4 regions of the Streptomyces sp. DT190 genome follow, and region 4 is predicted to be linked to each of the others. Evidence: riboswitches for the same ligand, from Rfam matches in the RefSeq annotation. Region 4 holds a riboswitch; each other region holds the start of a gene.
What was found. Region 4 has a riboswitch for cobalamin ahead of ACPXCS_RS39280 (CbtB domain-containing protein). Riboswitches for the same ligand answer to the same signal wherever they lie in the genome.
Positions count from the first base shown of each region.

Region 1 (7,236 bases), on a different contig from region 4:
GCCGAGGTGGAGCGGGAGCCGGCCGGCCAGATCGCCGAGCTCGGCCCGCTCCGCCTCGGTCGGCGCCCGCCGTCCCGTGCCGATGAGCAGCGCGTCCATGTCGTACAGGGAGGCGGGGAACGCGCTGCCCGCGATCCGCTCCAGCAACGCGCGGGACCGGGTGAGCGTCGCCGCCGGGGGCTGCTCCGGGTCCGGCAGGTACGCGATCAGGTCCAGGTGGTGCAGCGTCCACTCCAGCACGTAGGCCTCGAGGTAGTCGGCCACCGTGAGGACCTCGTCCCGCGTACCGACCCGCCCGGCCGGATCGGCGAGCAGGGCCGCGCGCCCGGCCGCGGAGCCCACGTCGTCCAGGTGGAACTTGAGCAGGTGCGGCTCCTCGTACGCGGCGGCCAGCCGGACCGTCAGCGCGTCGAGCGGGTCCTGGCCGGTCGGCGGCGTGCCGGAGACCTCCCAGTAGGTCACCGCGTCACGGGTCGGCTCCCGGCGGGACGGGGTGGCCAGCGTGATCAGGACGTCCTGCGCGTCGATGACCAGGTGGCACACCAGGTCCCTCACCAGCCAGCCGGCGCAGCCGGACGGCCGGGCGAAGTCCTCGTCGGAGAGATCGGCGACGGCGGCACGCAGCGCCGTCCAGGCGGTCGAGAAGAGATCCACCTCGGCAACGTAGTGAAGTGCCCGAAGGTGGGCAACCGTATGGCACGGCCGGTCCGCACGCGCGGACGTCGAAGCCCCGCGCGACGGCTGCGGCGCACTCCGGCGGGCCGCCTCGCGCCGCTCCCGGCGCGTCCCGGAGGCTTGCGACCAGAAGAGTGGTGAGCAATGGCGGTCACACACCGAACCGGAACAGTCACCTCCGCCGGCGAGGCCGCACGGCACCCCGCCCCGCCGGACCCGGGCGGGGAGCCCTCCGTCCAGCCGGTCAACTCGCACAACGAGTGGGACCCGCTGGAGGAGATCATCGTCGGGCGTCTGGACGGGGCGACGATCCCCTCCGGCCATCCCGTGGTCACCTGCAACGTGCCGCCCTTGGCCGGTCGCCTGCAGGGGCTGGCCGCGGGGATGCGGTATCCGCGCCTGCTCGTCGAGCGGGCGCAGCAGGAGATCGACGCCTTCGTCGCCCTGCTGGAGTCCCTGGGTGTCACGGTCCGACGCCCGGACGCGGTCGACCACCGGCGCCGCTTCGGCACCCCCGACTGGTCCTCGCGCGGCTTCTGCAACACCTGCCCGCGGGACAGCATGCTGGTGATCGGGGACGAGATCATCGAGACCCCGATGGCCTGGCCGTGCCGGTACTTCGAGACGCACTCCTACCGGCCGATCCTCAAGGACTACTTCCGCCGCGGCGCGCGCTGGACGGCGGCGCCCAGGCCGCAGCTGACGGACGAGCTGTTCGACCCGGACTTCCGCGTCCCGCAGGACGGCGAACCCATGCGGTACATCCTCACCGAGTTCGAACCCGTCTTCGACGCGGCGGACTTCGTCCGGGCGGGCCGCGACCTGTTCGTCACGCGCAGCAACGTCACCAACGCCATGGGCATCGACTGGCTGCGCCGCCACCTCGGCCCCGAGTACCGCATCCACGAGATCACCAGCCGCTGCCGCACCCCCATGCACATCGACACCACGTTCGTGCTGCTCGCGCCGGGCAAGGTGCTGGTCAACCCCGAGTACATCGACCCCGACGGGCTGCCCGACGTCCTCGGCTCCTGGGACGTGCTGGTCGCGCCCGAGCCGGACCCGATCGACGAACGGCTGCTCAAGATCACGTCGATGTGCGGCAAGTGGCTCAGCATGAACGTGCTCATGGTCGACGAGAAGCGGGTGATCGCCGAGCGGCACCACACCGGGATGCTGCGCGCCCTGGAGCGGTGGGGCTTCGAGCCGATCCCGTGCGACCTGCTGCACTACGCGCCCTTCGGCGGCTCGTTCCACTGCGCGACCCTCGACGTCCGCCGCCGCGGCACGCTCCAGTCCTACGTCGACTGACCGCACCGGCCGGGCGGGCGCTCACCCCCCGGACGCCCCCAGCCGGCCGGCCGCCAGGGCGGCGAGTTCCGCGGGCGTGCGCGGTCCCGGCTCCGTGTCGCTCAACAGGCCCTGCGCCCGCAGCAGGTCCGCGGCGGCGGCGCCCCAGGGCAGCCGCAGCCCGGCCTCGCGCAGCAGTTCCGTGCGGGCCAGGACCGCGGGCGCGGGACCGGTGCGCACGCCGGACGGGGTGAGCAGTGCCGCGTCGTCGGCCCAGGCCAGCGCGAGATCGACGTCGTGGGTGGCCATCACCACCGTGGTGCCGGCGGCCCTCAGGCCGTCGAGCGTGGTGAGGAGCCGCTCCTGGCCGTCGGGGTCGAGTCCGGCGGTGGGCTCGTCGAGGATCAGGACCCGGGGCCGCATGGCGACCGCGCCCGCGATGGCCGTGCGCTTGCGCTGCCCGTAGGAGAGCAGATGCGTGGGCCGGTCGGCCAGGGCGGTGATGTCCAGGGCGGCGAGCGCCTCCGCCACCCGTGCCCGCACCTGTGCGTGGTCGAGGCCGAGGTTGAGCGGCCCGAACGACACGTCCTGCTCGACGGAGGCCGCGAACAGCTGGTCGTCCGGGTCCTGCACCACCAGCTGCACGGTCGTGCGCAGCCGCGTCAGGCCCTTGCGGTCGTACGTCACCGGCCGCCCGTCGACCGTCAGCCGTCCCTCGTCGGGCCGCAGTCCGCCGCTGAGCAGGCGCATCAGGGTCGTCTTGCCGCTGCCGTTGCGGCCGAGCAGGGCGAGCGCGCGCCCCTCGCGGATGTCGAAGTCGAGGCCGCTGAGCACGGTCGGACCGTCCTCGTAGCCGAAGGACGCGCCGCGCAGGGCGACGAGGGCGGGCTCGCTCATGTCAGCGGCCTTTCCAGGACGAGGGCGAGGGCGGCCAGCGCCACGAGGAGGGCGCAACTGGCGGCCGTGAAGCGGGCGGAGACCCGGGCCTCGGGCACCAGGACGCGCAGGGTGCCGTCGTAGCCGCGCCCGGCGAGTCCGGCCTGGAGGCGGGCGGCCCGGTCGAAGGCCCGGACGAAGGCGGTGGCGCCCAGACCGGCCAGGGAACGCCACTCGGCGGCCCGGCCGGTGTGACCGAGGCGCGCGGCCTGGGCCTCCCGGATGCGGCGCACCGAGTCCAGCAGCAGGAAGCTCATCCGGTACGTCACGAGCGCGACGTCGACGACCGCCGGCGGGAGCCCGGCGCGCACCAGACGCGGCAGCACATCGGACAGGGGCGTGGTGAAGGCGAACAGCAGCACGCCCAGGGAGGCCGCCGAGGTGCGCAGCAGCAACTCCCCGGCCCGCACCGGCCCGTCGGCGGCCAACGAGACGGCACCGCCGGGCCCGCCCACCTGCACCAGCAGTGTGAGCGCGCCCGTCACGCAGAAGCCCAGCGGTACCCGGTAGGCCCGCCACAGCCGCCGGCCCGGTACGCCCGCCGGCCCCAGGAGCAGCGTCAGGGCCGCCACCAGCACCAGGGCCGCGCCGGGCCAGGGCGGCAGCGAGATCGCGAGCACGGTGAGACCGAGCCCGAGCACGGCCTTGTCCACGGGGTGACGGCGGCGCCAGCGACTGCTGTGCGCCGCCGCGTCGATCGGCAGCACCCGGGCTCAGTCCTGCCCGTCGGCGGACTTCCCGACCGCGTCGGAGGGCACGCTCCCGGCTTCCCGCGCCAGGGCGCGCTGCTCACCCTGGCGCCGCCCCCGGTGCAGCCCGAAGTAGTAGGCGAGGACGCCGGCGCCGAGCGCCGCCTGCAGGGAGAACAGGGCCGACTCGATCTCCCCGGACGGCGGTTCGTACAGCGGGGAGAACCACGGCTCGTAGTCCGGCTCGATCTCGGTGATCGCGGACTCCGCCTCACCGTCGGCGCCGGCGAACGGCTCCTTCTTGTGGTCGCCGAGGCCGAGGGCCAGCGGCAGCACGGCGAGGGCGGCCACGATCAGCAGCAGCACCAGGTTGATCTTCGTGTTCCTGCTCATCGCGCCACCGCCTCCGCCTCGGTCCGGGACCCCTTCGTACCCGGCAGCACGCCCAGCCGGGTCAGCTCGCCCTTGCTGGACTGCACCAGCAGCCGCATCACGAGCACCGTCAGCAGCCCCTCGCTGACCGCGAGCGGGATCTGGGTGACGGCGAAGATGGACCCGAACTTGCCGAGGGCGCCCAGGAATCCGCTGCCCGGGTCGGGGAAGGCCAGCGCCAGCTGCACGCTGGTGACGCAGTAGGTGGACAGGTCGGCGACGAACGCCCCGCAGAACACGCTCACCATGAGCGGCACGTCGTACCGGCGCAGCAGCCGGTAGACGGCGTAACCGGCCCAGGGTCCGACGATCGCCATGGAGAAGACGTTGGCGCCGAGCGTGGTGAGCCCGCCGTGTGCCAGCAGCAGCGCCTGGAAGAGCAGGGTGATGGTGCCCAGCACCGCCATGATGGGCGGCCGGAACAGGATGGCCCCCAGGCCCGTGCCCGTGGGGTGGGAGCAACTGCCGGTGACGGACGGCAGTTTGAGGGCCGACAGGACGAACGTGAAGGCGCCGGAGGCACCGAGGAGCAGGGTGCTCTCGGGGTGCTCGCGCACCTCACGGGTGAGTGACCGGACTCCGTGGACGACGAACGGCGCCGACGCGACGCCCCAGGCGGCCGCGTGCACCGGAGGCAGAAAACCCTCGGCAATGTGCATGGCTCAGCAGACCCTCTCCAGCACCTCGTGGATGGTTGACGCGCCTTGGCCGGTCTCCTGGCTGACGGGTACCACCGCCCGAACTCCGCCTTCCCGGGTCACGAGGACCCAGTGGCTGCCCGCGAGGGCCGGAGCCGGACTTCCCGATTCACAGTGGCGAGGGCCGCACCGGCATCACACCGGATTTCCCGTTCACCAAGGCGTGGTGACAATAAGGCCGGGTCGAGGGACATGACAAGCCGCACCGGGGGCGCGCGAGGGGGCGCCCGCTCGCACACCGGCGCAGACTCGCTCAGTCGTCGCCCTCGTCCTCGCCGTCCTCCCCGCCGTCCACGGGGACCCGCGGAGGCTGCGGCTTCGGCTGCTCCGCCTCCGGCGCGCCGCCCTCGCCCGCCTCGTGCGCCGGGTGGGACGGGGCGGGCGCCGGCTCGGCCGGCGCGGAGGCGGCGGGTGCCACGGGGGACGGGGTGACATCGGCCACGGTGCCGACGGTCGACGTCCCGCCGGCTCCGCCGGTCCCACCGGTGTCGCCGGTACCGCCGGTGGAGGAGCGCGGGTCGGCGGACGTCCCGGCCTCCGCCCCCTGCGAGGTCGAGGCCGGGCTGCTCGCCGACGGGGAGGCGTCGGGCTCGGTGCCCTTCGTCGCGGTGTCGTCGGGCGAGAACCACACCATGCCGAGGTACATCGCGGCGAGGAAGAGCGCCGCGGCGGCCGCCGAGACCGCGAGGCGCGACCGGTTGCCGGAGCCGGTGCGCGGCGCCGCGCGGCGGGACCGCCCGCCCGCTGCCCCGCGCGACCCGGTGGGCAACGCGTAGGTGACCGGCGCGCCGGTCCCGGCCGGGACGTGGGCCGCCGGCCGCGGGGCGGGCGCCGGGGGCGTGACCTCCGGCAGCGGCTCGGGCCGCCCCTGCCAGGCGCCGCCGGCGAACCACTCGGCGGCCTGCTGGGCCGACGGCCGGTCCTCGGGCTGCTTGGCGAGCAGACCGAGCAGGTAGTTCTCGAAGGCCGGCGGCAGACCGGCGACGCCGAGTTCGCGCGGCGGCACGGGCGCGGCGTCGAGATGCTGGTGGAGGAGGGCGACGGCGCTGTCGGCCTCGAACGGCGGGCGCCCGCTGAGCAACTGGTAGAGCACGCACCCCAGGGAGTACATGTCGGAGGCGGGGCCGGCGGGCTGCCCGAGGGCGCGCTCGGGCGCGAGGTAGAGGCCGGTGCCGACGATCTGCCCGGTGGCGGTGAGCGCCGCCCCGGGGTCGTCGAGGAAGCGGGCGATGCCGAAGTCGCCGATCTTGAGGGTGCCGTGGGTGTCCAGCAGGAGGTTGGCGGGCTTGATGTCGCGGTGGACGATGCCCTGCGCGTGCGCCGCGGCGAGCCCCGAGGCCGCCTGGGCGGCCAGATCGGCCACCCGGCCGGCGGGCAGCGCGCCCGACGCGGCCAGCACCCCGGCGAGGCTGTCGCCCTCGACCAGCTCCATCACCAGGTACAGCCGGTTGTCGTACTCGCCGAAGTCGAGCACGCCGACCAGGTTCGGGTGGTTGAGACGCCCGGCGGTCTGGGCCTCCAGGCGGAACCGGGAGGCCGCCGTGGCGTCGGTGTCCTGGGGGAGCAGCAGCTTGACGGCCACCGCTCGGGCGAGCGTCTCGTCGTACGCCCGCCAGACCTCTCCCATTCCACCGCGCCCGATCTCAACATCCAGCCGGTAGCGGCCCGCTAGCAGCACTCGTCCTCGTCTCATGCGTGTGGGAAGTACGTTGCCGCAGCCCGAACTCCCCGTGTTCGCACAGGGATTGGTGGGGGGTGCCACAGCCGACCCAGGATACTGGCGCCGGGTGATCATTGTGCTCCGCGGCCGGTCAGTCCGTCCGGGCCCTCGCCTCCTCGCCGTCCGGCCGGTCCTCACGGCGCGGCAGCACCGCCACCGCCACCGCCGGTACGGCCGCCAGGACCAGCCACGGTACGGCGGTCGGCAGCCCCAGGTCGAGCAGGGCGCCGGTGCCCGCGCTGCCGGCGAGCACGATCAGGCCGGAGACGGAGGACAGCGCCCCCGTGTACAGGCCGATCCGGCCCTCTTCGGCGAGGTCGGGCACCCAGGCCCGGGCGGCGGGCACCACGAGCATCTGCCCCACGGTGAGCAGCACCACGAAACCCGCGGCGGGCAGCAGCCCGGCGGTGCCCGTCCAGCCGGCCGGGCGCGCGGCGGCCACCACCGCGAAACCGGCCGCGATCAGCAGCAGTCCGACCCTGAGCGAGCGGCGCAGATCGAGCCGGTCGCCCGCCCAGCGGGTCACCGGCAGCTGCGCGCACACCACGAGGACCGACGACAGGGCGAACAGCCAGGACAGCGGCGCCTGGGAGCCGGCCGCGCGCTGCACCTCGTCCGGCAGGGCCAGATACAGCTGGTTGTACCCCAGCAGGTAGGCGCCGTACGCGCAGCACAGCGCCAGGAAGCGGCGGTTGCGCAGCAGGTGGCGCACTCCGCCCCGCTCCCGGACGCGGGCCCGGCCGGGGATGTGCTGCGGCATCAGCCGCAGGTGCCCGGCGAGGACGAGCACGAAGAC
Region 1 covers NZ_JBNCNM010000001.1:632,181-639,416, forward strand. The annotation lists gene ACPXCS_RS02670 (maleylpyruvate isomerase N-terminal domain-containing protein) at 1-654, opposite strand, end outside; gene ACPXCS_RS02675 (amidinotransferase) at 820-1,986, shown strand; gene ACPXCS_RS02680 (ATP-binding cassette domain-containing protein) at 2,008-2,862, opposite strand; gene cbiQ (cobalt ECF transporter T component CbiQ) at 2,859-3,608, opposite strand; gene ACPXCS_RS02690 (energy-coupling factor ABC transporter substrate-binding protein) at 3,615-3,983, opposite strand; gene ACPXCS_RS02695 (energy-coupling factor ABC transporter permease) at 3,980-4,681, opposite strand; cobalamin riboswitch at 4,712-4,896, opposite strand; gene ACPXCS_RS02700 (serine/threonine-protein kinase) at 4,974-6,413, opposite strand; gene ACPXCS_RS02705 (MDR family MFS transporter) at 6,532-7,236, opposite strand, start outside.
Region 1: linked by a shared signal. The riboswitch ahead of ACPXCS_RS02695 (energy-coupling factor ABC transporter permease) and the one ahead of ACPXCS_RS39280 (CbtB domain-containing protein) in region 4 are both predicted to bind cobalamin.

Region 2 (7,236 bases), on a different contig from region 4:
CGGATTGCCGATCCGGTAGTCGGCACCGGAGGCGGCCCGGGCCGCCAGCAGGTCCGTGTCGGCGGTCGACAACAACAACACTGTGCTCATGCGGGTGCTCCCGGTGGAATGAAGGGCAGTCCTTGCGGCGCGCCGGACTCGATGAGCCGCCACAGCGCGTCCGTGTCCGCGTGCTGTTCGATCAGGTCGCCGAGCCGGTCGAGCTGCTCCTCGCGCAGCGCGGCGAACGAGGTGTCCGGAGCCGGCACGAAACGGCGGCCCGCGGCGGCCGCCACCTCGCGCAGGAACGCCCGCCGGAAGCCGTCCGACTCCAGCGAGCCGTGCCAGTGCGTGCCCCAGGTCTGGCCGACCCGGCAGCCGTCGAGGAAGGGTTCGCCGCCGGTGACGTCGGCGACCCCGTGGTGGATCTCGTAGCCCTCCACCCGCTCGCCGAGGGCCTCGCCCTCCGGCCGGGTGAGGGTCTTCTCGCGGGCGAACCGCACCCGCACGGGCAGGATCCCGAGCCCGTCGACCCGGCCCCGGCGGCTCTCGACGTCGTCCTCGATGTGCTCGCCGAGGATCTGGAAGCCGCCGCAGACCCCGAGCACGGGCCGCTGTTCGGCGGCCCTGCGGGCCAGGGCGTCGGCGAGCCCCCGCTCGTGCAGCCAGTCCAGCGCCCGGACCGTCCCCCGGGTGCCGGGCACGACGGCGAGGTCGGCGTCGGCCAGCTCCTCGGGCCGGTCCACGAACCGCACCACGACGCCCGGTTCGGCGGCCAGCGCGTCGACGTCCGTGAAGTTGGACATGAGGGGGACCGCGCACACGGCGACGCGCAGCACGTCCTGACCGACGGGCGGCGCGACGACGGACTCGCGCACCGCACCCCGCAGGGACACGCGCAGTCCGTCCTCCTCGTCGATCCCCAGCCCGTGCCGGAACGGCAGCACGCCGTACGTCTTCCGGCCCGTCAGCCCGTGCAGCATGTCCAGGCCCGGTTCCAGCAGGGAGACGTCCCCACGGAACTTGTTGACCAGGAACCCGGCGACGCACGCCTGGTCCTCGGGGGACAGCAGCGCCACCGTCCCGAAGAACGAGGCGAACACCCCGCCCCGGTCGATGTCGCCGACGACGAGCACCGGCAACCCGGCGTTGCGGGCGATGCCCATGTTGACGATGTCGGTCCGCCGCAGGTTGATCTCGGCGGGAGAACCGGCCCCCTCACAGATCACCGCGTCATACGTGCCCCGCAACTGCTCCAGGCAGTCCAGCACCGTCCCGAGCAGCTTCTGCTGCCGCCCGCCGTGGTAGCCGCGCGCGCTCAGCTCACCCACCGGCTTGCCCAGCAGCACGACCTGACTGCTCTGCTCGCCCCCGGGCTTGAGCAGCACGGGGTTCATCAGCGCGGTCGGCTCGACCCGGCAGGCCTGGGCCTGCATGGCCTGCGCCCGCCCGATCTCGGCGCCCTCCCGCGTCACGAAGGAGTTCAGGGACATGTTCTGCGCCTTGAAGGGCGCGACCTTGACGCCCTGGCGCACCAGCCACCGGCAGATCCCGGCCGTCACGACGCTCTTGCCCGCGTCGGAGGTGGTCCCGGCGACGAGAAGCCCACCGCTCATGCTCACTTCCCCCTCTTCAGCAACCGCGCTCCGGCGCACACGCCGAGCGCCAGCCAGGTGACGCGGCGCGAGAGCCGCACGGCCCGTTGGACGTCGCGCCGGGCGACGGCACGCCCCCCGGAGTTCAGCACGGGCCGGTGCTCCACCCGCCCGCCGTAGGAGAGCGTCCCGCCCAGGCGCACGCCGAGCGCCCCCGCGAACGCGGCCTCCACGGGCCCGGCGTTGGGACTCGGATGCCGCGCCGCGTCCGCCCGCCAGGCGCGCACGGCTCCGCGCGGGTCCGGTCCGGCCGGCACCGCGAGGACGGCGGTCAGCCGCGCCCCCGGCCACCCCGCGAGGTCGTCGAGACGCGCGGAGGCCCACCCGTAGCGCCGGTAGCGGGCGGACTTGTGCCCGACCATGGCGTCGAGGGTGTTGACGGCGCGGAACCCGAGCAGCCCCGGCACCCCGGCGACGGCCCCCCACACCAGCGCCCCCACGACCGCGTCGGAGGTGTTCTCGGCGACGGACTCGACCACGGCCCGGGCGATGCCGTCGGCGTCCAGGGCCTGCGGGTCGCGTCCGCACAGATGCGGCAACCGCGCCCGGGCCGCCTCGATGTCGCCCGCCTCCAGGGCACGCCCGACGGCCTCGGCCTCCCGGGCGAGCGAAGTGCCCCCGACGACCGCCCAGGTGGCGGCTCCGGTCAGGGCGACGGAGGCGACGGCGGAGCTTCGCACCGCACGCTCGGCGGCGGCTCCGAGGGCGACGGCTCCCGACACGCAGACGAGGGTGTGCAGCGCGCCCCACCCGCGGTGGTCCCGCCACAGCACCCGTTCCACGGCAGCCGCGGCCCGCCCGAACGCGGCGACCGGATGCCCCCGGCGGGGATCGCCGAGCAGCAGGTCACCGATCAGGCCGGCGGCGGCACCGTACGCGAAGACGCGACCGGCACCCATGGGGTCAGCCGCCCAACGGGGCAGGCAGGGGTGGGGTGCTGAACCTCGATCGGCAGCCGCGCATGGCGATACGTGTCCTCACTCAGGGTGTCCGCGCCCTGGTTCGACGTGACCGGCGGTGAGAGTTCCTGGCTCCCGGGGGATGGCTACCCCGGTGACAGTGGCGGGACCGCGCCGGACTCACACCGGCTTCCTCTCCTGCCGCCGTACTGGCCCCGGAAGTCCACCACGGCCGCGAACCGCCGTCAACTTGCCCTTGACCTGCGAGGGGAGAGTGTGGAGAACCCCACACCGGCCCCCTGGCGCACACGACGACCGGGCGGCACGGGACCGAGGTCCCGTGCCGCCCGGCGGACACGATGTGCGGTCGGGCCGTCAGGCCACGATCAGGTAGATGCCGTACCCGACGGCCGCGGCGCACGCCGCGAAGCACGCGTAGGCGCCCGTGACGGCGAGGCCCGCGGACCCGCCCTGGGCCACCGCGCGCTCGCGGCGCGACAGGCCGGTGATGCCGAGGGTGAACAGACCCACGAGGGCCACGGTGACCACGAGGCTCACCCCGAAGACGGAGCCGAGGGCCGCCCAGTCGATCTTCATCTCTGCTTCTTCCTTGTCGAGCGGTGGGCGGGGTCAGACCGTGGTGGTCGTGGAATGCGTCCGCTCGGCGGTCGCCTGGGCCGGGAACGGCGGTACGTCGCCCGCCGGCGGGGGCGTCACCGCGGCCATCGCCGTGGTCACCACGCCGGCCGGCTCCGCGTCGCCGGTGTCGTTGACGTTGGTGTGGTCGACGACCTCGCGGCGGGAGAGCTTCCAGATCGCCGCCGAGGAGGCGACGAGGAAGACGGCCACCACGGCGGTGCCCCAGCTCCCGAAGCCGGTGACGTACTCGGCGAGCGCGCCCACCAGGGCGGCCGCCGGCAGGGTCAGGCCCCAGGCGACGAACATCCGCGTCGCCGTGGACCAGCGCACGACACCGCCCTTGCGGCCGAGGCCCGCGCCCATCACGGCGCCGGAGACGGAGTGGGTTGTGGAGAGGGAGAAGCCGAGGTGCGAGGAGGCCAGGATGACCGTGGCCGCGCTGGTCTGGGCGGCGAAGCCCTGCTGCGGCTGGAGGTCGGTCAGGCCCTTGCCCATGGTGCGGATGATGCGCCAGCCGCCCAGGTAGGTGCCGAGCGCGATCGCGACGCCCGCGGAGAGGATGACCCACATGGGCGGGTCGGAGTCGGGGGCGACGGCGCCGCCGGCGACCAGGGCCAGGGTGATGACACCCATCGTCTTCTGCGCGTCGTTGGTGCCGTGTGCCAGGGAGACCAGGCCCGCCGAGGCGATCTGACCGGCCCGGTAGCCCTTCTCGGACGCCTTGCCGTCGGCCTTGCGGCCCAAGGAGTAGGTCAGGCGCGTGGCCAGCATCGCCGCGAGGCCCGCGACCAGCGGGGCGGCGATCGCCGGGATCAGCACCTTGGTCACCAGCACGTCGCCGTGCACCGCGCCGACGCCCGCCGAGGCGATCGTGGCGCCGATCAGGCCGCCCATCAGGGCGTGCGAGGAGCTGGACGGCAGGCCGACCAGCCACGTCAGCAGGTTCCACAGGATCGCGCCGACCAGGGCGGCGAAGATGACTTCGGGACGGATGCCGGCCTCGTCGACGAGGCCCTTGGAGATCGTGTTGGCGACTTCGACGGACAGGAAGGCGCCGACCAGGTTCAGGACCGCGGACATGGCGACCGCGACCTTCGGTCGCATGGCGCCCGTGGAAATGGTCGTGGCCATCGCGTTCGCGGTGTCGTGGAAACCGTTCGTGAAATCGAACGCGAGTGCGGTTACCACCACAATCGCGAGGATCAGCGAGAAGCTTTCCATTTACCCAGGCAATCGTTCGAGGTCATTGGCTGGACGAACGTAAGTAACCCGAGTGAACGGAAGATGAACTGGGAGGGGCGCATGGGTGTCCACAACGGGGGTTCGACGTTCCGCCCTGCCGTCAGGCTCCCCGCACCCCCGCGACCTAGGCTCCCGGCGCGCCCCTCTTCAGCCGATCGAGTGACCCGCCGAGGACGCTCCGTCACCGCCGCGCGGCACCGGAGCCGCCCGTCCGCACCGCAGCCGCATCGCATACGACCCGTACGCCGGTGCGCCGGACCGCCGCCTGGCAGGATCGCGGCATGGCTGAGCAGCGAGACGGCGAACGCGACACGCGGGGCGTCCGGGGCGGCGGACCGCAGGCGGGACAGGAGCGGCGCGGGAGCGCCCGCCCCGAGGAGGCACGTGCCTGGGAGGACCTCGTCGCGACCGCCCGCCGCACGGTCGCCGAGGGGCTCGTCGTCGGCACGTCCGGCAACGTCTCGGTTCGGGTCGGGGACACCGTCCTCGTCACGCCCTCCGGCGTCCCCTACGACCGCCTCACGCCCGGCGACGTGACCGGCGTCGGCCTCGACGGCCGACAGGTCCTCGGCACGCTCGTCCCCACCAGCGAGCTGCCCATGCACCTCGCCGTGTACCGCACGACCGACGCCCGTGCCGTCGTGCACACCCACGCCGTGCACGCCACGGCCGTGTCCACGCTCGTGACCGAGCTGCCGCTGATCCACTACATGGCCGCCGCGCTCGGCGGACCGGTCCGGGTCGCGCCCTACGCCACGTACGGCACCGACGAGTTGGCCGAGAACATGCTGCGCGCCCTCGCCGGCCGCTCCGGCTGCCTGCTGCAGAACCACGGCACCGTCACCCACGGCGCCACCCTCGACCAGGCCTACGACCGCACGGCGCAGCTGGAGTGGATGTGCCGCCTGTGGCTCACCGCCGCGTCGGTGCCGGGCCGCACCCCGAGCCTGCTGTCCGGGCAGCAGCTCGCGCAGGTGCAGGAGCGGCTGCGCGGCTACGGCCAGCGCCGCTGACCCCGCGCGGAGTCACCCCGCCGCCGCGCTCCACTGGTCGCCCGGGGACCGCGCCGGGACACTGGAGCCGTGCGCACTGCCAGAGCGACGGCCGCTGCCGTCACCGCCGTGCTGGGGGCCGGTGCCGCGGCGGTGGCCGCCGGCCGGCTCGCCAGCGACGCCGCGCTCAAGGCGCCCCCCGGCCGGCCCCTGCCGACCGAGCCCCGGCTCACCGTGCACGGCACGGCCGCCGGGCAGATCACCCTCACCCGGGACCTGGCCGCCCTGCGGCCCGGCCGCTACGGCCTGTCCGGCGACGGCTCCCACGCGATCGTCGGCCCCGTGCTGGCCGGCGCCCCGCACACCGCGGACACCGTCGTACGCCGCCTGGAGAGCGTCACGCACGGCACGCTGAAGCCCGGCGACAAGGCCTGGCTCACCCCGAACGTGCACGTCGGCGACCCCGGCTCCGCCCTCGGACTCGAACACGCCGACGTCGACGTACCCGGTGAACTCGGCGCCCTGCCCGCGTGGTTCGTCCCCGGCGCCCGGGACACCTGGGTGATCGCCGTGCACGGCCTGGGCGCCACCCGCGAGCTCGCGCTCAACGTCCTGGGCTTCCTGCACCGCAGCCGCTTCCCGGTGCTCGCCCTCGCCTACCGCGGCGACCTCGGCGCCCCGCGCCCGCCCGACGGCCTGAACCACCTCGGCGAGACCGAGTGGCGCGACCTGGACGCCGCGATCCGCTACGCCGTGCGCTACGGGGCCCGGCAGGTCGTCCTGCACGGCTGGTCCACCGGCGCCACCATGGCCCTGCGCGCCGCCGAGCGCTCCGGACTGCGCGAGCGTGTCTCCGGACTGGTCCTGGACTCCCCGGTGCTCAGCTGGGAGACCACCCTGCGCGCCCTGGCCGCGGCCCGGCGCACCCCGGGCGCGCTGCTGCCCCTCGCCGTGCGCGCCGCCCAGGGCCGCACCGGCCTGTCCGGCGACCGCCGCACGGCCCCCGTCGCCTCCGACGGCCTCCGCGTGCCGGCCCTGCTCTTCCACGGCCCCGGCGACACGGTCGCCCCCTGGCGGCTCTCCCGGCGGCTCGCCGACGCCCGCCCCGACATGGTCTCCCTGCACACCGTCGGCAACGCCCCGCACGGCGCCATGTGGAACGCCGACCCCCAAGGCTACGAAGAGGCCCTGAGGCGCTTCCTCACCCCGCTCATGTGACCCGGCCTCCCGCCGCCCACCGCGCCACGGCCGGACGCACCCCCGGTTCACGCCCCCTTCGCCCCCTCGCAACCACGTCCCGGCCCCGCCCTTCACCGACCGGTCGCGAGGATTCCGTTTAGCGCCGTACCACTGGCCGGTTCCCGGCCCTCGACCGTTCCCGGGAACCGGTGCCTTGGCCTTCCCCGTCGCCCGCCGTGACATTCCGTTTGGGTTTTCGGACCGTCAACCGGAAGACTGCCCCCGTGACGTCCCGTATCCCGCGCGACTCCAGGCTCCGACTCGTCCGCCCGCGACCCCTGGCCGCCGCCCCCCGAGCGATGAACCAGCAGCGCTCGCGCCGACCCGCCCCGCGCCCCCCGGAGGGCACCCCGGCACCGGCGGAGCTGGCCAGAATGGCACGCTCAGGTCTGGCCGACGCGGCCCGCGTCGCCCGCTGGGCCGACGCCGCCCTCGGCCCCGGAGGGGACAGCGCCACCGCCGACGGCAAGGCCACCCTCTCCGAGGCGACCGCCGAACGGGCGGCTCGCGATCTCGGCCTGACCCCGGCTCAGGTCAGAGCCGACTGGGACACCGCCCGGCTCGCCGGCCTCATCGAGGTGCACGGCGACA
Region 2 covers NZ_JBNCNM010000020.1:103,420-110,655, forward strand. The annotation lists gene cobN (cobaltochelatase subunit CobN) at 1-90, opposite strand, end outside; gene ACPXCS_RS29430 (cobyric acid synthase) at 87-1,595, opposite strand; gene ACPXCS_RS29435 (cobalamin biosynthesis protein) at 1,598-2,533, opposite strand; cobalamin riboswitch at 2,634-2,792, opposite strand; gene ACPXCS_RS29440 (hypothetical protein) at 2,909-3,130, opposite strand; gene ACPXCS_RS29445 (anion permease) at 3,164-4,393, opposite strand; gene ACPXCS_RS29450 (class II aldolase/adducin family protein) at 4,696-5,427, shown strand; gene ACPXCS_RS29455 (alpha/beta hydrolase) at 5,497-6,624, shown strand; gene ACPXCS_RS29460 (hypothetical protein) at 6,870-7,236, shown strand, end outside.
Region 2: linked by a shared signal. The riboswitch ahead of ACPXCS_RS29435 (cobalamin biosynthesis protein) and the one ahead of ACPXCS_RS39280 (CbtB domain-containing protein) in region 4 are both predicted to bind cobalamin.

Region 3 (7,236 bases), on a different contig from region 4:
CTCCTGCTGGAAGCGGCGGGCGAACGTGCGCGGGGACATGAGGGCGCGGGCGGCCAGCTGCTCGACGGTCACCTCCTCGTCGAGATGGCGCTCCATCCACGCCAGCACCTCGCCGATCGTGTCGGCCTCGGAGTGCGGCAGCGGGCGCTCGATGTACTGGGCCTGGCCGCCGTCGCGGTGCGGCGGCACCACCATCCGGCGGGCGATCTTGTTGGCCACCTCGGAGCCCTGCTCCTTGCGGACCAGGTGCAGGCAGGCGTCGATGCCGGCGGCGGTGCCCGCGGAGGTGATCACCGGGTCCTCGTCGACGTAGAGCACGTCCGGCTCGACCACCACCCTGGGGTAGCGCACGGCGAGCTCCCGCGCGTGCTTCCAGTGCACCGTGCAGCGGCGGTCGTCCAGCAGTCCGGCCGCGGCCAGGACGAAGACGCCGGAGCAGACGCTGAGCACCCGGGCGCCGCGGTCCACGCCGCGGCGCAGGGCCTCCAGCAGCTCCGGCGGGAACGTGCGGGTGGAGTAGCCGTCCCCGGCCGGGACGGCGATCAGGTCGGCCGTCTCCAGCCGCTCCAGGCCGTGCTCGACCCGCAGCGACAAGCCCGAGGCCATGCGCAGGGCGGGGCCCTCGGCCGAGGCCACGGCGAAGTCGTACACCGGCAGGCCGTCGTCACTGCGGTCGGTGCCGAAGACCTCGCACACCACACCGAGTTCGAAGGGGGTCACGCCGTCGAGCAGGGCGACGGCCACGTTCTGCAGCATGCCCCCAGTGTGCCTCGCCGCTGGCAGTAATTCGAGGGTCTGCGGCAGTACTGCCACTGACCGTAAGGACCATTCGGCGCGACAGTGGTGTCCATGGACACGAACCAGGCACAGACACTCATCGCAATGGTCTTCGTACTCGGGACGCTGGTCCTCCTGGTCCTCCCGTCCGTGATCGGCCTCGTGCGCGACCGGCGCATCGACCGGCAGATCCGGGAGGCCCAGGAGACCCGCGACGGAGCGCCGGCTCAGAAGTCCTCGTCCAGGTCGACGGTGCCCTCCACCGCCACCTGGTACGCGGAGGGCCGCCGCTCGAAGAAGTTGGTCAACTCCTGAACCCCCTGGAGCTCCATGAAGGAGAAGGGGTTCTCGGAGCCGTACACCGGAGCGAAGCCCAGGCGGGTCAGCCGCTGGTCGGCGACGCACTCCAGGTACTGCCGCATCGACTCGGTGTTCATGCCCGGCAGGCCGTCCCCGCACAGGTCGCGCGCGAACTGCAGCTCGGCCTCGACGGCCTCCCGGAGCATGTCCGTCACCTCCTGCTGGAGCCGGTCGTCGAAGAGCTCCGGCTCCTCCTTGCGGACGGTGTCGACCACGTCGAACGCGAACGACATGTGCATGGTCTCGTCACGGAACACCCAGTTGGTGCCGGTGGCCAGACCGTGCAGCAGGCCCCGGCTGCGGAACCAGTACACGTAGGCGAAGGCGCCGTAGAAGAACAGGCCCTCGATGCAGGCCGCGAAGCAGATCAGGTTGAGCAGGAAGCGGCGGCGGTCCGCCGGTGACTCCAGCCGGTCCAGCCGGTCGACCGAGTCCATCCACTTGAAGCAGAACCCGGCCTTCTCCCGGATGGACGGGATGTTCTCCACGGCCGCGAAGGCCGCCGCGCGGTCCTCCGGGTCGGGCAGGTAGGTGTCGAGCAGTGTCAGGTAGAACTGGACGTGCACGGCCTCCTCGAAGAGCTGGCGGCTCAGGTACAGCCGCGCCTCGGGGGAGTTGATGTGCTTGTACAGCGTCAGCACCAGGTTGTTCGCGACGATCGAGTCGCCCGTCGCGAAGAACGCCACCAGCCGGCCGATGAGGTGCTGCTCCGCGGGGGAGAGCTTGGCGAGGTCGGCGACGTCCGAGTGGAGGTCGACCTCCTCCACGGTCCAGGTGTTCTTGATGGCGTCCCGGTAGCGCTCGTAGAAGTCCGGGTAGCGCATCGGGCGCAGCGTCAGCTCGAAGCCGGGGTCGAGAAGGTTCTGGGTGCTCATTACTGGCAGGCCTCGCAGGACTCGGGGTTTTCCAGGGAGCAGGCGACCGCTTCGGGGTCCGGGGTGGCCTGCACGGGGACGGTGGCCTGTGCGGCGCGGGCGATCCGGGTCGCCGGGCGCGAGCGCAGGTAGTACGTCGTCTTCAGCCCGGACTTCCAGGCGTAGGCGTACATCGAGGAGAGCTTGCCGATGGTCGGCGTCTCAAGGAACAGGTTCAGGGACTGGGACTGGTCCAGGAACGGGGTCCTGGCCGCCGCCATGTCGATCAGGCCGCGCTGCGGGATCTCCCACGCCGTGCGGTAGAGGGCGCGCACGTCCTCGGGGATCCAGGCGAAGCCCTGCACCGAGCCGTTGGCCTCGCGCAGCGCCTCCCTGCTGCGGGCGTCCCACACGCCGAGCCGCTTCAGCTCGTCCACCAGGTAGGAGTTGACCTGGAGGAACTCACCCGACAGCGTCTCGCGCTTGAACAGGTTGGACACCTGCGGCTCGATGCACTCGTACACGCCCGCGATGGAGGCGATGGTGGCCGTGGGCGCGATGGCGAGGAGCAGGGAGTTGCGCAGGCCGGTCGTGGCGATCCGCGTCCGCAGGGCCGCCCAGCGCTCGGGCCAGGTCAGCTCCACGTCGTAGTGGTCCGGGTGCAGCACGCCCCGGGCCGTGCGGGTCTTCTCCCAGGCCGGCAGCGGGCCGCTGCGCTCCGCGAGGTCGGCGGAGGCTTCGTAGGCGGCGAGCATGATGCGCTCGGCGATACGGGTGGACAGGGCCTTGGCCTCGGGGGAGTCGAAGGGCAGGCGCAGCTTGAAGAAGACGTCCTGCAGTCCCATGGCGCCGAGGCCGACGGGGCGCCAGCGGGCGTTGGAGCGGCCCGCCTGCTCGGTCGGGTAGAAGTTGATGTCGACGACCCGGTCGAGGAAGGTGACGGCCGTGCGGACGGTCTCGTCCAGGCGCTCCCAGTCGATGTCCCCGTCGGCCACGAACGCGCCGAGGTTGACCGAGCCCAGGTTGCAGACCGCCGTCTCGCCGTCGCTGGTGACCTCCAGGATCTCCGTGCAGAGGTTGGAGGAGTGCACCACGTGGCCGGGCTCGGCGGTCTGGTTGGCGGTGCGGTTGGCGGCGTCCTTGAAGGTCATCCAGCCGTTGCCGGTCTGCGCGAGGGTGCGCATCATCCGGCCGTACAGCTCACGCGCCGGCAGCGTCTTCCTGGCCAGGCCCTTGGCCTCGGCGGCCCGGTAGGCGGCGTCGAACTCCTCGCCCCACAGGTCGACCAGCTCGGGCACGTCCGAGGGGGAGAACAGCGACCACTGCGCGTCGGCGTTCACCCGCCGCATGAACTCGTCGGGCACCCAGTGCGCCAGGTTCAGGTTGTGCGTGCGCCGGGCGTCCTCGCCGGTGTTGTCGCGCAGTTCCAGGAACTCCTCGAGGTCGGAGTGCCAGGTCTCCAGGTAGACGGCGGCCGCGCCCTTGCGGCGGCCGCCCTGGTTCACGGCGGCGACGGAGGCGTCGAGGGTCTTCAGGAACGGGACGATGCCGTTGGAGTGGCCGTTGGTGCCGCGGATCAGCGAACCCCGGGCGCGGATGCGGGAGTAGGCGATGCCGATGCCGCCGGCGTGCTTCGACAGGCGGGCGACCTGGTGGTAGCGGTCGTAGATGGAGTCCAGCTCGTCCTTGGGGGAGTCGAGCAGGTAGCAGGACGACATCTGGGGGTGCCGGGTGCCGGAGTTGAAGAGCGTGGGGGAGGAGGGGAGGTAGTCGAGGCGGCTCATCAGCCGGTAGAGCGCCGCGACTTCGTCCACCGCCCGTGCGGTGTCGTCCTCGGCGAGGCCGCTCGCCACGCGCAGCATGAAGTGCTGGGGCGTCTCGATCACCTTGCGGGTGATGGGGTGGCGCAGCAGGTAGCGGCTGTGCAGCGTGCGCAGGCCGAAGTAGCCGAAGCGGTCGTCCGCCTCGGTGTCGATCAGGGCGTCGAGCCGGGCCGCGTGGAGCCGGACGAAGTCGGCGGTGCGGTCGGCGATGAGGCCCTCACGGTGGCCCACGGCGACCGACTGCGTGAAGGACGTGACGCCCTGGGAGGCGGCCTCGGCGCGGATGCCGATGGTCAGCAGCCGGGCGGCCAGCCGGGAGTAGGCGGGGTCCTCGGAGATGAGACCGGCGGCCGCCTCCGTCGCCAGCTCGCGGAGCTCCGACTCGTCCGCCCGCGCGGACCGGCCGCGCAGGGCGGCGGCGGCGACCCGGCCGGCGTCCGCGTCGGGGAGGTCGGCGGTCAGCTCGGTCAGGGTCCGCAACAGGGCGGCACCGGGAGCGTCGTGCTCTTCTTCGGCGGCTGAGACCGGATCGGCTGGCGCGATGGTCACGTGGGGCTCTCCCTCGCTCGGCACGGGGCCTCGTCGAGGGCAGGGGGCAGCACACGAACGCACGCGGCGTCGCGTCCACCGGCCCATTCCACGAGGCCCGGACGTCAGGCACGCCGGCCGGGTGGCCGGGTGCACTGTCGGCAGGTCCTCGGACTGACGCCCAAACCCCCGTGAAAGGGCATGGGTACACCGTTGCGGGACAGTTCCGGATTCGCACCGGATTCCCCTGCGGCGACAGCGAGCATGAGCATACATCTTGTGCCGCGTTCGGTTGGCACCCCCAGATGTTGTGTCGCGCTGGTTTCAGAGCGTCAGCTGGTAGGTGTGCAGAGTGATCTCCGGCAGGCGCGGGACGGGCGCCGGGCGAACGACGGCGGGCCGCCGTGAGGTGTTCTCACGGCGGCCCGCTGCGGGTCGTTCGTCGTGCGGGGCGCGGTGCCGGGCGCCCTGGAGGTCAGTGCGACGAACCGGCGGTGGCGGGCGGCAGTTCCACCTGCACCCCGGGGTCGCCGGCGTCGGCCGTGTAGTCCTCCGGCTTGGTCTCGTCGATGCCGTCGGGCGCCTTCAGGGCCTTGAGGACGAACGTCAGGACCACCGTCACGACCACGTTCAGGACGAACGCCGTCAGACCGATGTAGCCGATCTCGCCGATGCCCGGGATCTCCTTGGAGGAGCCGCCGAAGTGCTTCTGCGTGGGCGAGGCGACGCCGTAGGCGGCGACCGTGCCGTAGACCATGCCGACCGCCCAGCCCGCGAGCAGCGCCCAGCGGTGGAACCAGCGGGTGAACAGGCCGCCGACCAGGGCCGGGAAGGTCTGCAGGATCCAGATGCCGCCCAGCAGCTGGAAGTTGATGGCCACCGTCTTGTCCATGGTGAGGACGAAGGCCAGCGCGCCCACCTTCACCAGCAGGGACACCAGCTTGGAGACCTTGGTCTCCTGCGCGGGCGTGGCGTCCGGCTTGATGAAGTCCTTGTAGATGTTGCGCGTGAAGAGGTTCGCGGCCGCGATGGACATGATGGCCGCCGGCACCAGCGCGCCGATGCCGATCGCCGCGAACGCCACCCCCGCGAACCAGTCCGGGAACATCGTCTCGAACAGCTGCGGGATCGCCAGCTGCCCGTTCTGCACCTTGATGCCGGCCGCGATCGCCATGAAGCCGAGCAGCGCCAGCAGGCCCAGCATCAGCGAGTACAGCGGCAGGATCGTGGTGTTGCGGCGGATCACCTCACGGCTCTTGGAGGACAGCGTCGCCGTGATGGAGTGCGGGTACATGAAGAGCGCCAGGGCGGAGCCCAGCGCCAGCGTGGCGTACGTCCACTGGCCCGCCTCCGGCGGTGTCAGCGCGCCGCGCGGCGCGCCCGTGGCCGGGTTGGTCTGGCTGAACGCGTCACCCGCCTTGGCGAAGATGTCGTCGAAGCCCCCCAGCTTGATCGGGATGTAGATGATCGCCACCGCGATGACGATGTAGATCAGGGTGTCCTTCACGAACGCGATCAGCGCGGGCGCCCGCAGACCCGACGAGTACGTGTAGGCCGCCAGCACACCGAAGGCGATCAGCAGCGGCAGGTCCTTGATGAACCAGTTGGTGTCCTCGCCGCCGCCGACGCCCATCACGTCCAGCACGGCCTGGATGCCGACGAGCTGCAGCGCGATGTACGGCATCGTCGCCAGGATGCCGGTCAGTGCCACCGCCAGGGACAGCCCCTTGGAGCCGAAGCGGCCGCGCACGAAGTCGGAGGTGGTCACGTAGCCGTGCTTGTGGGAGACCGACCACAGGCGCGGGAGGAACGTGAAGATCAGCGGGTAGACCAGGATCGTGTAGGGCACGGCGAAGAAGCCGGCCGCGCCCGCCGCGTAGATCGCCGCCGGCACGGCGACGAAGGTGTACGCCGTGTACAGGTCGCCGCCGAGCAGGAACCACGTGATCCAGGTGCCGAACGAGCGCCCGCCGAGGCCCCATTCGTCCAGGCTGTGCTCGTTCTCGGCCTTGCGCCAGCGCGCGGCGAGGAAGCCCATGACCGTGACGGCCAGGAAGAAGAAGATGAAGACGGCGAGCGCGACGCCGTTCACGCCGTCCTTCACTCCGACGCACCGCCCTTCCCGGCCGAGCGGGCGCGCTGGTCACGCTGCCACAGCTTGAAAGCGATCATCGTCAGCACCGTCGAGATCAGCACCCACGCCATCTGGTACCAGTAGAAGAACGGGATCCCGATGAAGGCCGGGTCGGTCTTCGCGTACGAACCGACCCACAGCATGGCCACGAAGGGCGCTATGAGACAGACGGCGATGACGACGCGCGTCGGCGTCACCACCGGCCCTCTGCTGATTTCCGGGGCTTGCGACATCAGGCGGCTCCGTCCCCTCAAGTGATCACCTGTGCAATGCGCAGGCAATCTAGGTCAGGGTGCGGCGACAGCGGAACCCCTCGTCCGCAATGCGGTACCCAAAAGCAACGGGAGTTCCGCCGCGGGCCGGCTACTCCTGAGGGCGCTTCAGACGGGCCACGAACTTGTACCGGTCACCCCGGTACACCGAGCGCACCCACTCCACCGGCTGGCCGTCGCGGTCCAGCGAGTGCCGGGAGAGCATCAGCATCGGCAGGCCGACGTCCGTGCCGAGCAGTCCGGCCTCGCGCGGGGTGGCCAGGGACGTCTCGATGGTCTCCTCGGCCTCGGCGAGATGGACGTCGTAGACCTCGGCGAGCGCGGTGTAGAGGGACGTGTACTTCACCAGCGACCGGCGCAGGGCGGGGAAGCGCTTCGCGCTCAGGTGGGTGGTCTCGATGGCCATGGGCTCACCGTTGGCCATGCGCAGGCGCTCGATGCGCAGCACGCGTCCGCCGGGCGTGATGTCGAGCAGCCCGGCGAGCCGG
Region 3 covers NZ_JBNCNM010000005.1:32,897-40,132, reverse strand. The annotation lists gene ACPXCS_RS11580 (helix-turn-helix domain-containing protein) at 1-756, opposite strand, end outside; gene ACPXCS_RS11575 (hypothetical protein) at 850-1,092, shown strand; gene ACPXCS_RS11570 (ribonucleotide-diphosphate reductase subunit beta) at 1,005-2,012, opposite strand; gene ACPXCS_RS11565 (ribonucleoside-diphosphate reductase subunit alpha) at 2,012-4,363, opposite strand; cobalamin riboswitch at 4,486-4,614, opposite strand; gene mctP (monocarboxylate uptake permease MctP) at 4,818-6,446, opposite strand; gene ACPXCS_RS11555 (DUF3311 domain-containing protein) at 6,443-6,709, opposite strand; gene ACPXCS_RS11550 (GntR family transcriptional regulator) at 6,840-7,236, opposite strand, start outside.
Region 3: linked by a shared signal. The riboswitch ahead of ACPXCS_RS11565 (ribonucleoside-diphosphate reductase subunit alpha) and the one ahead of ACPXCS_RS39280 (CbtB domain-containing protein) in region 4 are both predicted to bind cobalamin.

Region 4 (7,236 bases):
GCCGAAGTTCCTGGCCGCGTACAACCGGACCTACCTCACCGGTCCGGATGCGCGTGGTTACATCGCGGAGATGGACGGGCAGCCGGTGGGCTTCCTCATCGGCGGGGTCGACCCGGCGGCGCACCGCCGCCATGTGCTGCGCGAGTCTGGGCGCGGTCTGCTGCTGCGCGCCCTGGGCAGCCTGTGTCTGCGGCCCCGTCTCGCGCTGCATTTCATACGTACTCGGCTGGTCCGCTACGGCCGCAGGCTGATACCGAACCGGACGGCCCGCCAATCTCCCGCCACCGGTCCCATGGGCATCACCGCTGTCCTGGACTACGTCGTCGTGGCTGAGCATGCCCGCTGCCGTGGCATAGGGGCTCGGTTGATCGCGCGGTTCGTGAAGGACGCCACCGATGCGGACTGTGCGCGCGTCAGTCTCGTCACCGCCGCCGAGGGCGGGGCGGGACCGTATTACGAGCGGCACGGATGGCTGCGTCAGGGAGAGATCCGCACGCCCGAGGGCCGCCGTCTCCTCACCTACGGCTTCCCGCTGAACGAAGGTCCGACGCCGGAGCGCCACTGAGGCGCCGGCTCCGTCCGCCAAGCCCAGGACCGACCAGATCAGCCTCGCACCGGGATCATGGTCTTGCTCGGCACGGCTGCCCCGGAAGCACTCCAGGAGATCCTGCTTGACCAGCCACGCCCCGGAGACGGAGCACACGCGTACCGCGACTCGCCCTCGCCCCCCGCACAGGGACACAGCGTCCCCCCGCAAGCTCACCCTCGCAGGTGTGGCGCTGCTCTCCACGACGATCCTTCTGGTCAGCGGCTGCTCGTCGCCATCGGCGTCCGAGGAGACGCCTTCCACGCCGCCGGGTACGGACAGCTCCAAGACGGCCTCGGCACGGCCCTCCCCGACGCCCAGCCTGGCCCCAAGCCCAACCCGCTCCCCCACCCCATCGCCCACACGGTCCCTGGAGGCCGTCGTCACGGAGATCACGGACGCACAGTGGTCCCGCATGGTGGGGGCAGGACTGTGGCGCAAGGGCTGTCCCGACGTCAGGGATCAGCTGCGCCGGGTGGAGATGAACTACGTGGGCTTCGACGGCGAGGTGCACCGCGGCGTCCTCGTGGTCAACGCCGACGTGACGGCCAGCGTCGTCCGCATCTTCTCCAAGCTGTTCGACGAACGCTTCCCCATCCGCCGTATGCAGCCGATGGAGGTCTACAACGGAGACCTCGACGCCGGCTTGGCCGACGACAACACCTCCGCGTTCAACTGCCGTCGCCCCGACCAGATCAACGCGCCCTTCCGTGAGTCCCCGCACGCCAACGGCCGCGCGATCGATATCAACCCGCTCGAGAACCCGTGGATCAACCTGCGGACCAAGAAGTGGTCGCCCAGCGCCAAGTACGCCAAGCGCACCGAAGGGAAGGGCAAGATCCTCGAGGGTGGCCTGGTCTGGCGGGCGTTCATAGAGGAGGGATGGGTCTGGCAGGACATCAAAGTCCCCGATTACATGCACTTCGACACCGGATACCCGTCCAAGCCCTTCAAGGGGCCCAGCGCGAGGCCGTCCACTGCCGGCCCGTCGACCGCGGGGCAGTCGGCCTCGGCGGGGTGAGCGGGAGACGGTCCGGCGACGGGCAGATGGTCCGGCCGACACGCCACTGACATCCGCTCACGCCGCGTCGGGGGGCCCCGGACGGAGCAGCAGCCGTACGGAAGGCGCTTACGGCAAGCGGCCATCGCCCCCACCCCCGCTGATAGCTCCGACCGACAACCCGACGCACCCCTGGCCGTCTGAACACTCTTCGTCCCCGAAACGTACTAAGGGCACTAGCAGTCAATGCCCACGCGGCTCCTCTGTGTACCTCGTACGACGAGGCGGCGTCGGCAGCGCAGGCCCGCGCCGTGCTCGGGTGATCGGGAAGGGTGAAGATGGGAATTCTGGCGCTCAGTTGGGCCATCGGGCTGGTCTCCGCCTTGGTTGCCGCCGTCAGCGCCGTCCGGTTGGTCACCACCAGCGGTGAAGCGCGGTTCGCGGCGGGCGGTGACCTGCTGATGGGCCTGTGCATGGCCGCCATGGCGCTGCCCGCGACGGTCGGCTGGTACGCGGGCTATGGCATGTGGTGGGCGGCGGCGTTCGGCGTCCTCGGACTCGGGGGCGTGGCGATGGCGGTCAAGCACACGCGCACGTGCGGGTGGAAGCGCGGCCGCCACTGGGTGCACCTCATCGTCGGCAGCGTCGGCATGGTGATCATGACGCTGGCCATGACCAGTACGTCGTCCGGCCCGGTGCTCGCCCTGGGCAGCGGGCACTCGATGGCGCACATGCCGGGCATGGAGAATATGGCGAGTTCGCCCCACACACACGAGACGGCCGGCACGGAATCTCACGAGATGGCCGGCATGGAGTCCATGGAGGGGATGGGCTCCACGTACCATGGGATGGACATGCCAGGCATGACGAACGCCGCGGCCGACGCCGGATCCTCCGCGGGGTCGGGTTCTGTGTGGCGGTATGTGGTCGTGGCACTCGCCGTGTATTTCCTGCTGTCGATCGGTGCGTCCCTGTGGGCCAGGATGCGCGGTACGGGGAACGGCGGCCGGAGGGCGGGCTCCAAGTCGAGCCTGGGCCGCTGGCTGCTCGCCATGCCGGACACGGTGCTCGTCTACCTGGCGTCGCTGACGATCTCGGTATGGGACAGGGCCAGGTCGGAGCAGCGGTCCGGGCACGGTCGGCGCCGCAAGCTCGGAGCCGCGCCGGACGCGGCGCTCGCGGCCCATATCGGCATGGGCGGAACCATGTCCGCGATGCTGCTGATGATGGCCGTGTGACAGCCGGTCGTCACTGACCGGCACGACGACGGCGCCTCCCTGTGCCACAGCCCCACAACCGTGATCCACAGGGCCGCGAATCGCCACGGAACGGAATCGCCGACCCGGATCTGCGACTCGTGCTCGGTCTCCGGATCGGCAAGAATGGACCCAAGCGATCGACGTGCCCGGGCGGGCCCGGATTCCGCGATCACCAGCGTGGCCCAGCTGCGGGCGCCCATCCGAAGGGTCCGGCCCGATGTCGCCTCCACAGCTCCGCAGGCGTTGCGTTCCGTTGGCGCTCGGAGCAGCCGCCGTCCTGCTGCTCGCGACCGCCTGTGCCGACGGGGACAACGAACCTGCCTCGACTTCACCCAGCCCCTCGCCCACTATGTCCGCCACTACCGCGGGCGTGGATCGCATCACGATGGAGAACTTCGCGTTCACCCCGGAGGATCCCCAGGTGCGGCCGGGAGAGAAGATCACCGTGGTGAACAAGGATTCCGCCGCCCACACCGTCACGGCCACGGAAGGCGACGCCTTCGACACCGGCAGCATCGCCGACGGGAAGTCCGGGACGTTCACAGCCCCGTCCAAGGCGGGCGAGTACGCCTTCGTCTGCACCTTCCACCCGAACATGACGGGCACGCTGATCGTCCGCTGAGCCTTCCGAGCCCTCGGCCGACGGCACCGCCTGACACGGGCGTCGGCCGAGGTCATGCCGCTGAGGCGTCAGGTCACGGACACGGTGGACGCCGGGGGCAGGCTCGCCTCTGTCCGCACACGCGACGCCCGCACGCCGAGCAGTCCGAAGCCCACTGCCAGCCCGCCCCAGAGCAGGCCCATGGAGGCGGCCGACAGCACCCGGAAGTCCCACACCAGGGCGGCCGGGGCAGCCACGGCGTCGGGGTTGTCCGGCAGCGCGAACAGCGACGTCAGCGCGGCCAGCACGATGGCCGCCACGGCCAGCTGACGCAGCGGCGCGGAACGATCGTGTTCCGCCAGCCACCCGTGGATGCGCCAGGCCAGGACGACGGCGATCAAGCCGATCGCAGTGGCCGCGAGCCATGCGTTGACACGGGTGTCGAGCGTTCCCGGATCACCCACGCCCGGCGGGTTGGCCGGGTAGCGCAGGAAGGGCAGCAGCCAAACCCCGGTGAATCCGGCGCCCGCCAGTATCAGCGACCGTCGCCAGGGCGCGGCGTCCGGATCCCGGCGGTGCAGGATCGCGTACACGACGGCGAACAGGACACCGAGCGCCGCTCCAGTGAGGACCGCGGCCACCAGCAGGCCCGCGTGCTGCGTGGAGCGGGAGAAGACCTCTGCCGCGGCCGGTCCGCCGCCGGCCTCCTCACGGACGGCTTCCAGCCGCACCGCCCGGTCCAGTACGGGCTCGGCCAGCAGCCACGAGAATCCTCCACTGACCACGCCGGCGGCTCCACCCGCGAGCGCACCGCGCCCGAGCAGGGACAGAAGTGACGTCACGAGTGACCCTCTCAATGGCAGGGACCGGCAAAAAGGTGCCGACCGTCGTGGGCGAACTCGTGGACGTAGTTGGCGGATGCCGCGACCTTGCCCAGGGCCGGCGACAGCAACGCGCCCTGATCCAGGAAGACCGCGTCCAGCGCGACCAGGGCGAGGATCACCGCAGCTGCAGCGATCAGGCCGTCTCGCAGCGGATGGACGACCAGGCCCGCGACCGATCGTGCCTGTGAAGCCGCCGAAGCACGCATGGAACCTCCTCGCGGGGTGCACACGCCCCGCCGTTCAGGAGGACGACGGGTCAGTGTCTGACTCCCGGGGCAACCCCGGTCACAGTGGCGGGACCGTCCCGGATTCTCACCAGGTTCCTGCTCACCGTCGCCTCGATGTGAAGTTGTCGTCGCAGACGCGACGGCTACTAAGTAAATTAGCGAAACCGGCGCCTTTCAAACAGACCATGTGGGCAGCACCACAGACTGGGGAATACCCCGTGGGGGTATAGTGTTCTTATCCGTCGGGAGGGCTGGCACCCAGCCGCCGCCCGCCGAACGACCCCACGCACGCAACCTGAGGAAGAAGCCATGACCACCGAGACGAACACCAGCTCCGGCTCCTGCTGCGGTTCCTGCGGGTCCGACGCCACGGTCGACATTCAGGGCACCGGCGTCACCACCGTCTACAAGGTGTCCGGCATGACCTGCAGCCACTGCGAGGGCGCGATATCGAAGGAGATCTCCGCGCTGGACGGCGTCACCTCGGTCCAGGCCGTCGCCAAGACCGGTGAGGTGACCGTCATCTCCGCCGCGCCGCTCGACGAGGTGGCGGTCCGCGCCGCCGTCGACGAGGCCGGCTACGAGCTCGTCGGCCGCGCCTGAAGACTGTCGGGGCCCTGGGCCCCGACACCGCGATACCCCCGCGCCGGGACGTACCGCTCCGCTGAAACGGACGCCATACGTCCCGGCAACCCCCAGGAGATACGCACATGACCAGCACGGCTACCGAGAAGGCCCCGTCCGCCACGGCCACCGCGCCCGCCCGTGAGGTCGAACTCTCCGTCGGCGGCATGACCTGCGCCTCGTGCGCGGCCCGCATCGAGAAGAAGCTCAACCGCATGGACGGCGTCGCCGCGACCGTCAACTTCGCCACGGAGAAAGCCAAGGTCGCCTACCCGGAAGGCATCGAGGTCGCCGACCTCATCGCCACCGTGGAGAAGACCGGCTACACGGCCGAGGAGCCACCCCCGCCCGCCTCCGCCCCTGCCGACGAGCGCGAGGGCGAGGCCACTCCGGCGGCGGACAGCGAGCTGCTGTCCCTGCGGCAGCGTCTGTACGTGTCGCTGGTGCTGACCGTGCCCGTGGTCCTGATGGCGATGGTCCCGGCCCTGCAGTTCGACAACTGGCAGTGGCTGTCGCTGACGCTCGCCGCTCCGGTCGTCGTCTGGGGCGCCTTCCCCTTCCACAAAGCCGCCTTCACCAACGCGCGGCACGGTGCCGCGACCATGGACACGCTGGTGTCCATCGGCACGCTCGCCGCCCTGGGCTGGTCGCTGTGGGCACTGTTCTTCGGACATGCCGGAATGCCGGGCATGCGGCACGACTTCGAGTTCACCATCTCCCGCTCGGACGGTTCGTCCTCCATCTACCTGGAGGCCGCAGCCGGCGTCACCACGTTCATCCTCGCCGGCCGCTACCTGGAGGCGAAGTCCAAGCGCAAGGCGGGTGCGGCGCTGCGGGCGCTGATGGAGCTGGGCGCCAAGGACGTCTCGCTTCTGCGCGACGGCCATGAAGTGCGTATTCCCGTCACGCAGTTGGCAGTTGGTGACCGCTTCGTCGTGCGGCCCGGTGAGAAGATCGCAACGGACGGGACCGTGTTCGAGGGCGCCTCGGCAGTCGACGCCTCCATGCTGACCGGCGAGTCCGTGCCGGTCGACGTGACCGTCGGCGACGCTGTGAGCGGCGCCACCGTGAACGCCGGAGGCCGACTGGTCGTCGAGGCGACCCGGGTCGGCGCCGACACGCAGCTCGCCCGCATGGCCAAGCTCGTCGAGGACGCGCAGAACGGCAAGGCCGAGGTGCAGCGCCTCGCCGACCGGATCTCTGCGGTCTTCGTACCGGTCGTCATTCTCATCGCCCTCGGCACCCTGCTGACGTGGCTGTTCGTCACCGGGGACGCCGCTGCCGCGTTCACCGCCGCCGTCGCGGTGCTGATCATCGCCTGCCCGTGCGCTCTCGGGCTCGCCACGCCGACCGCCCTGATGGTGGGCACCGGGCGTGGTGCACAGCTCGGCATCCTCATCAAGGGTCCCGAGGTCCTGGAGTCCACCCGCCGTGTCGACACCGTCGTCCTGGACAAGACCGGCACCGTGACCACGGGCCGGATGCAGCTCCAGGACGTCATCCCCGCGCCCGGAATGGACAAGGATGAACTGCTGCGGCTGGCGGGCGCCTTGGAAAACGCCTCGGAACACCCGATCGCCCAGGCCATCGCCACCGGCGCCACCGAGCGAATCGGCAGCCTGCCCGTGCCGGAGAACTTCGAGAACGTCGCCGGCCTCGGGGTCCAGGGTGTCGTCGACGGACACGCTGTGCTCGTCGGCCGCGAGAAGCTCCTCAAGATGGGGGTCCCCCCGCTCGAGCGAAGCCGAGAGTGGGGGAGGGTCATCGAGCTGCCCCACGAGCTGGCCGACGCCAAGGCCGCCGCGGAGGCCGAGGGACGTACGGCGGTCGCCGTCGCCTGGGACGGCGAGGCCCAGGGTGTCCTGACCGTCGCCGACGCGATCAAGGAGACCAGCGAGGAGGCGGTTGCCGAACTGCGCAGGCTGGGTCTGACGCCAGTGCTGCTGACCGGCGACAACCAGCTCGTCGCCGAGTCCGTGGCCAAGGCGGTCGGCATCGACGAGGTGATCGCCGAAGTCCTGCCCGAGGACAAGGTCGACGTGGTCAAGCGACTGC
Region 4 covers NZ_JBNCNM010000046.1:7,040-14,275, forward strand. The annotation lists gene ACPXCS_RS39255 (GNAT family N-acetyltransferase) at 1-565, shown strand, start outside; gene ACPXCS_RS39260 (M15 family metallopeptidase) at 1,002-1,607, shown strand; gene ACPXCS_RS39265 (DUF5134 domain-containing protein) at 1,925-2,824, shown strand; gene ACPXCS_RS39270 (cupredoxin domain-containing protein) at 3,195-3,467, shown strand; gene ACPXCS_RS39275 (CbtA family protein) at 3,536-4,288, opposite strand; gene ACPXCS_RS39280 (CbtB domain-containing protein) at 4,300-4,536, opposite strand; cobalamin riboswitch at 4,568-4,712, opposite strand; gene ACPXCS_RS39285 (heavy-metal-associated domain-containing protein) at 4,867-5,160, shown strand; gene ACPXCS_RS39290 (heavy metal translocating P-type ATPase) at 5,268-7,236, shown strand, end outside.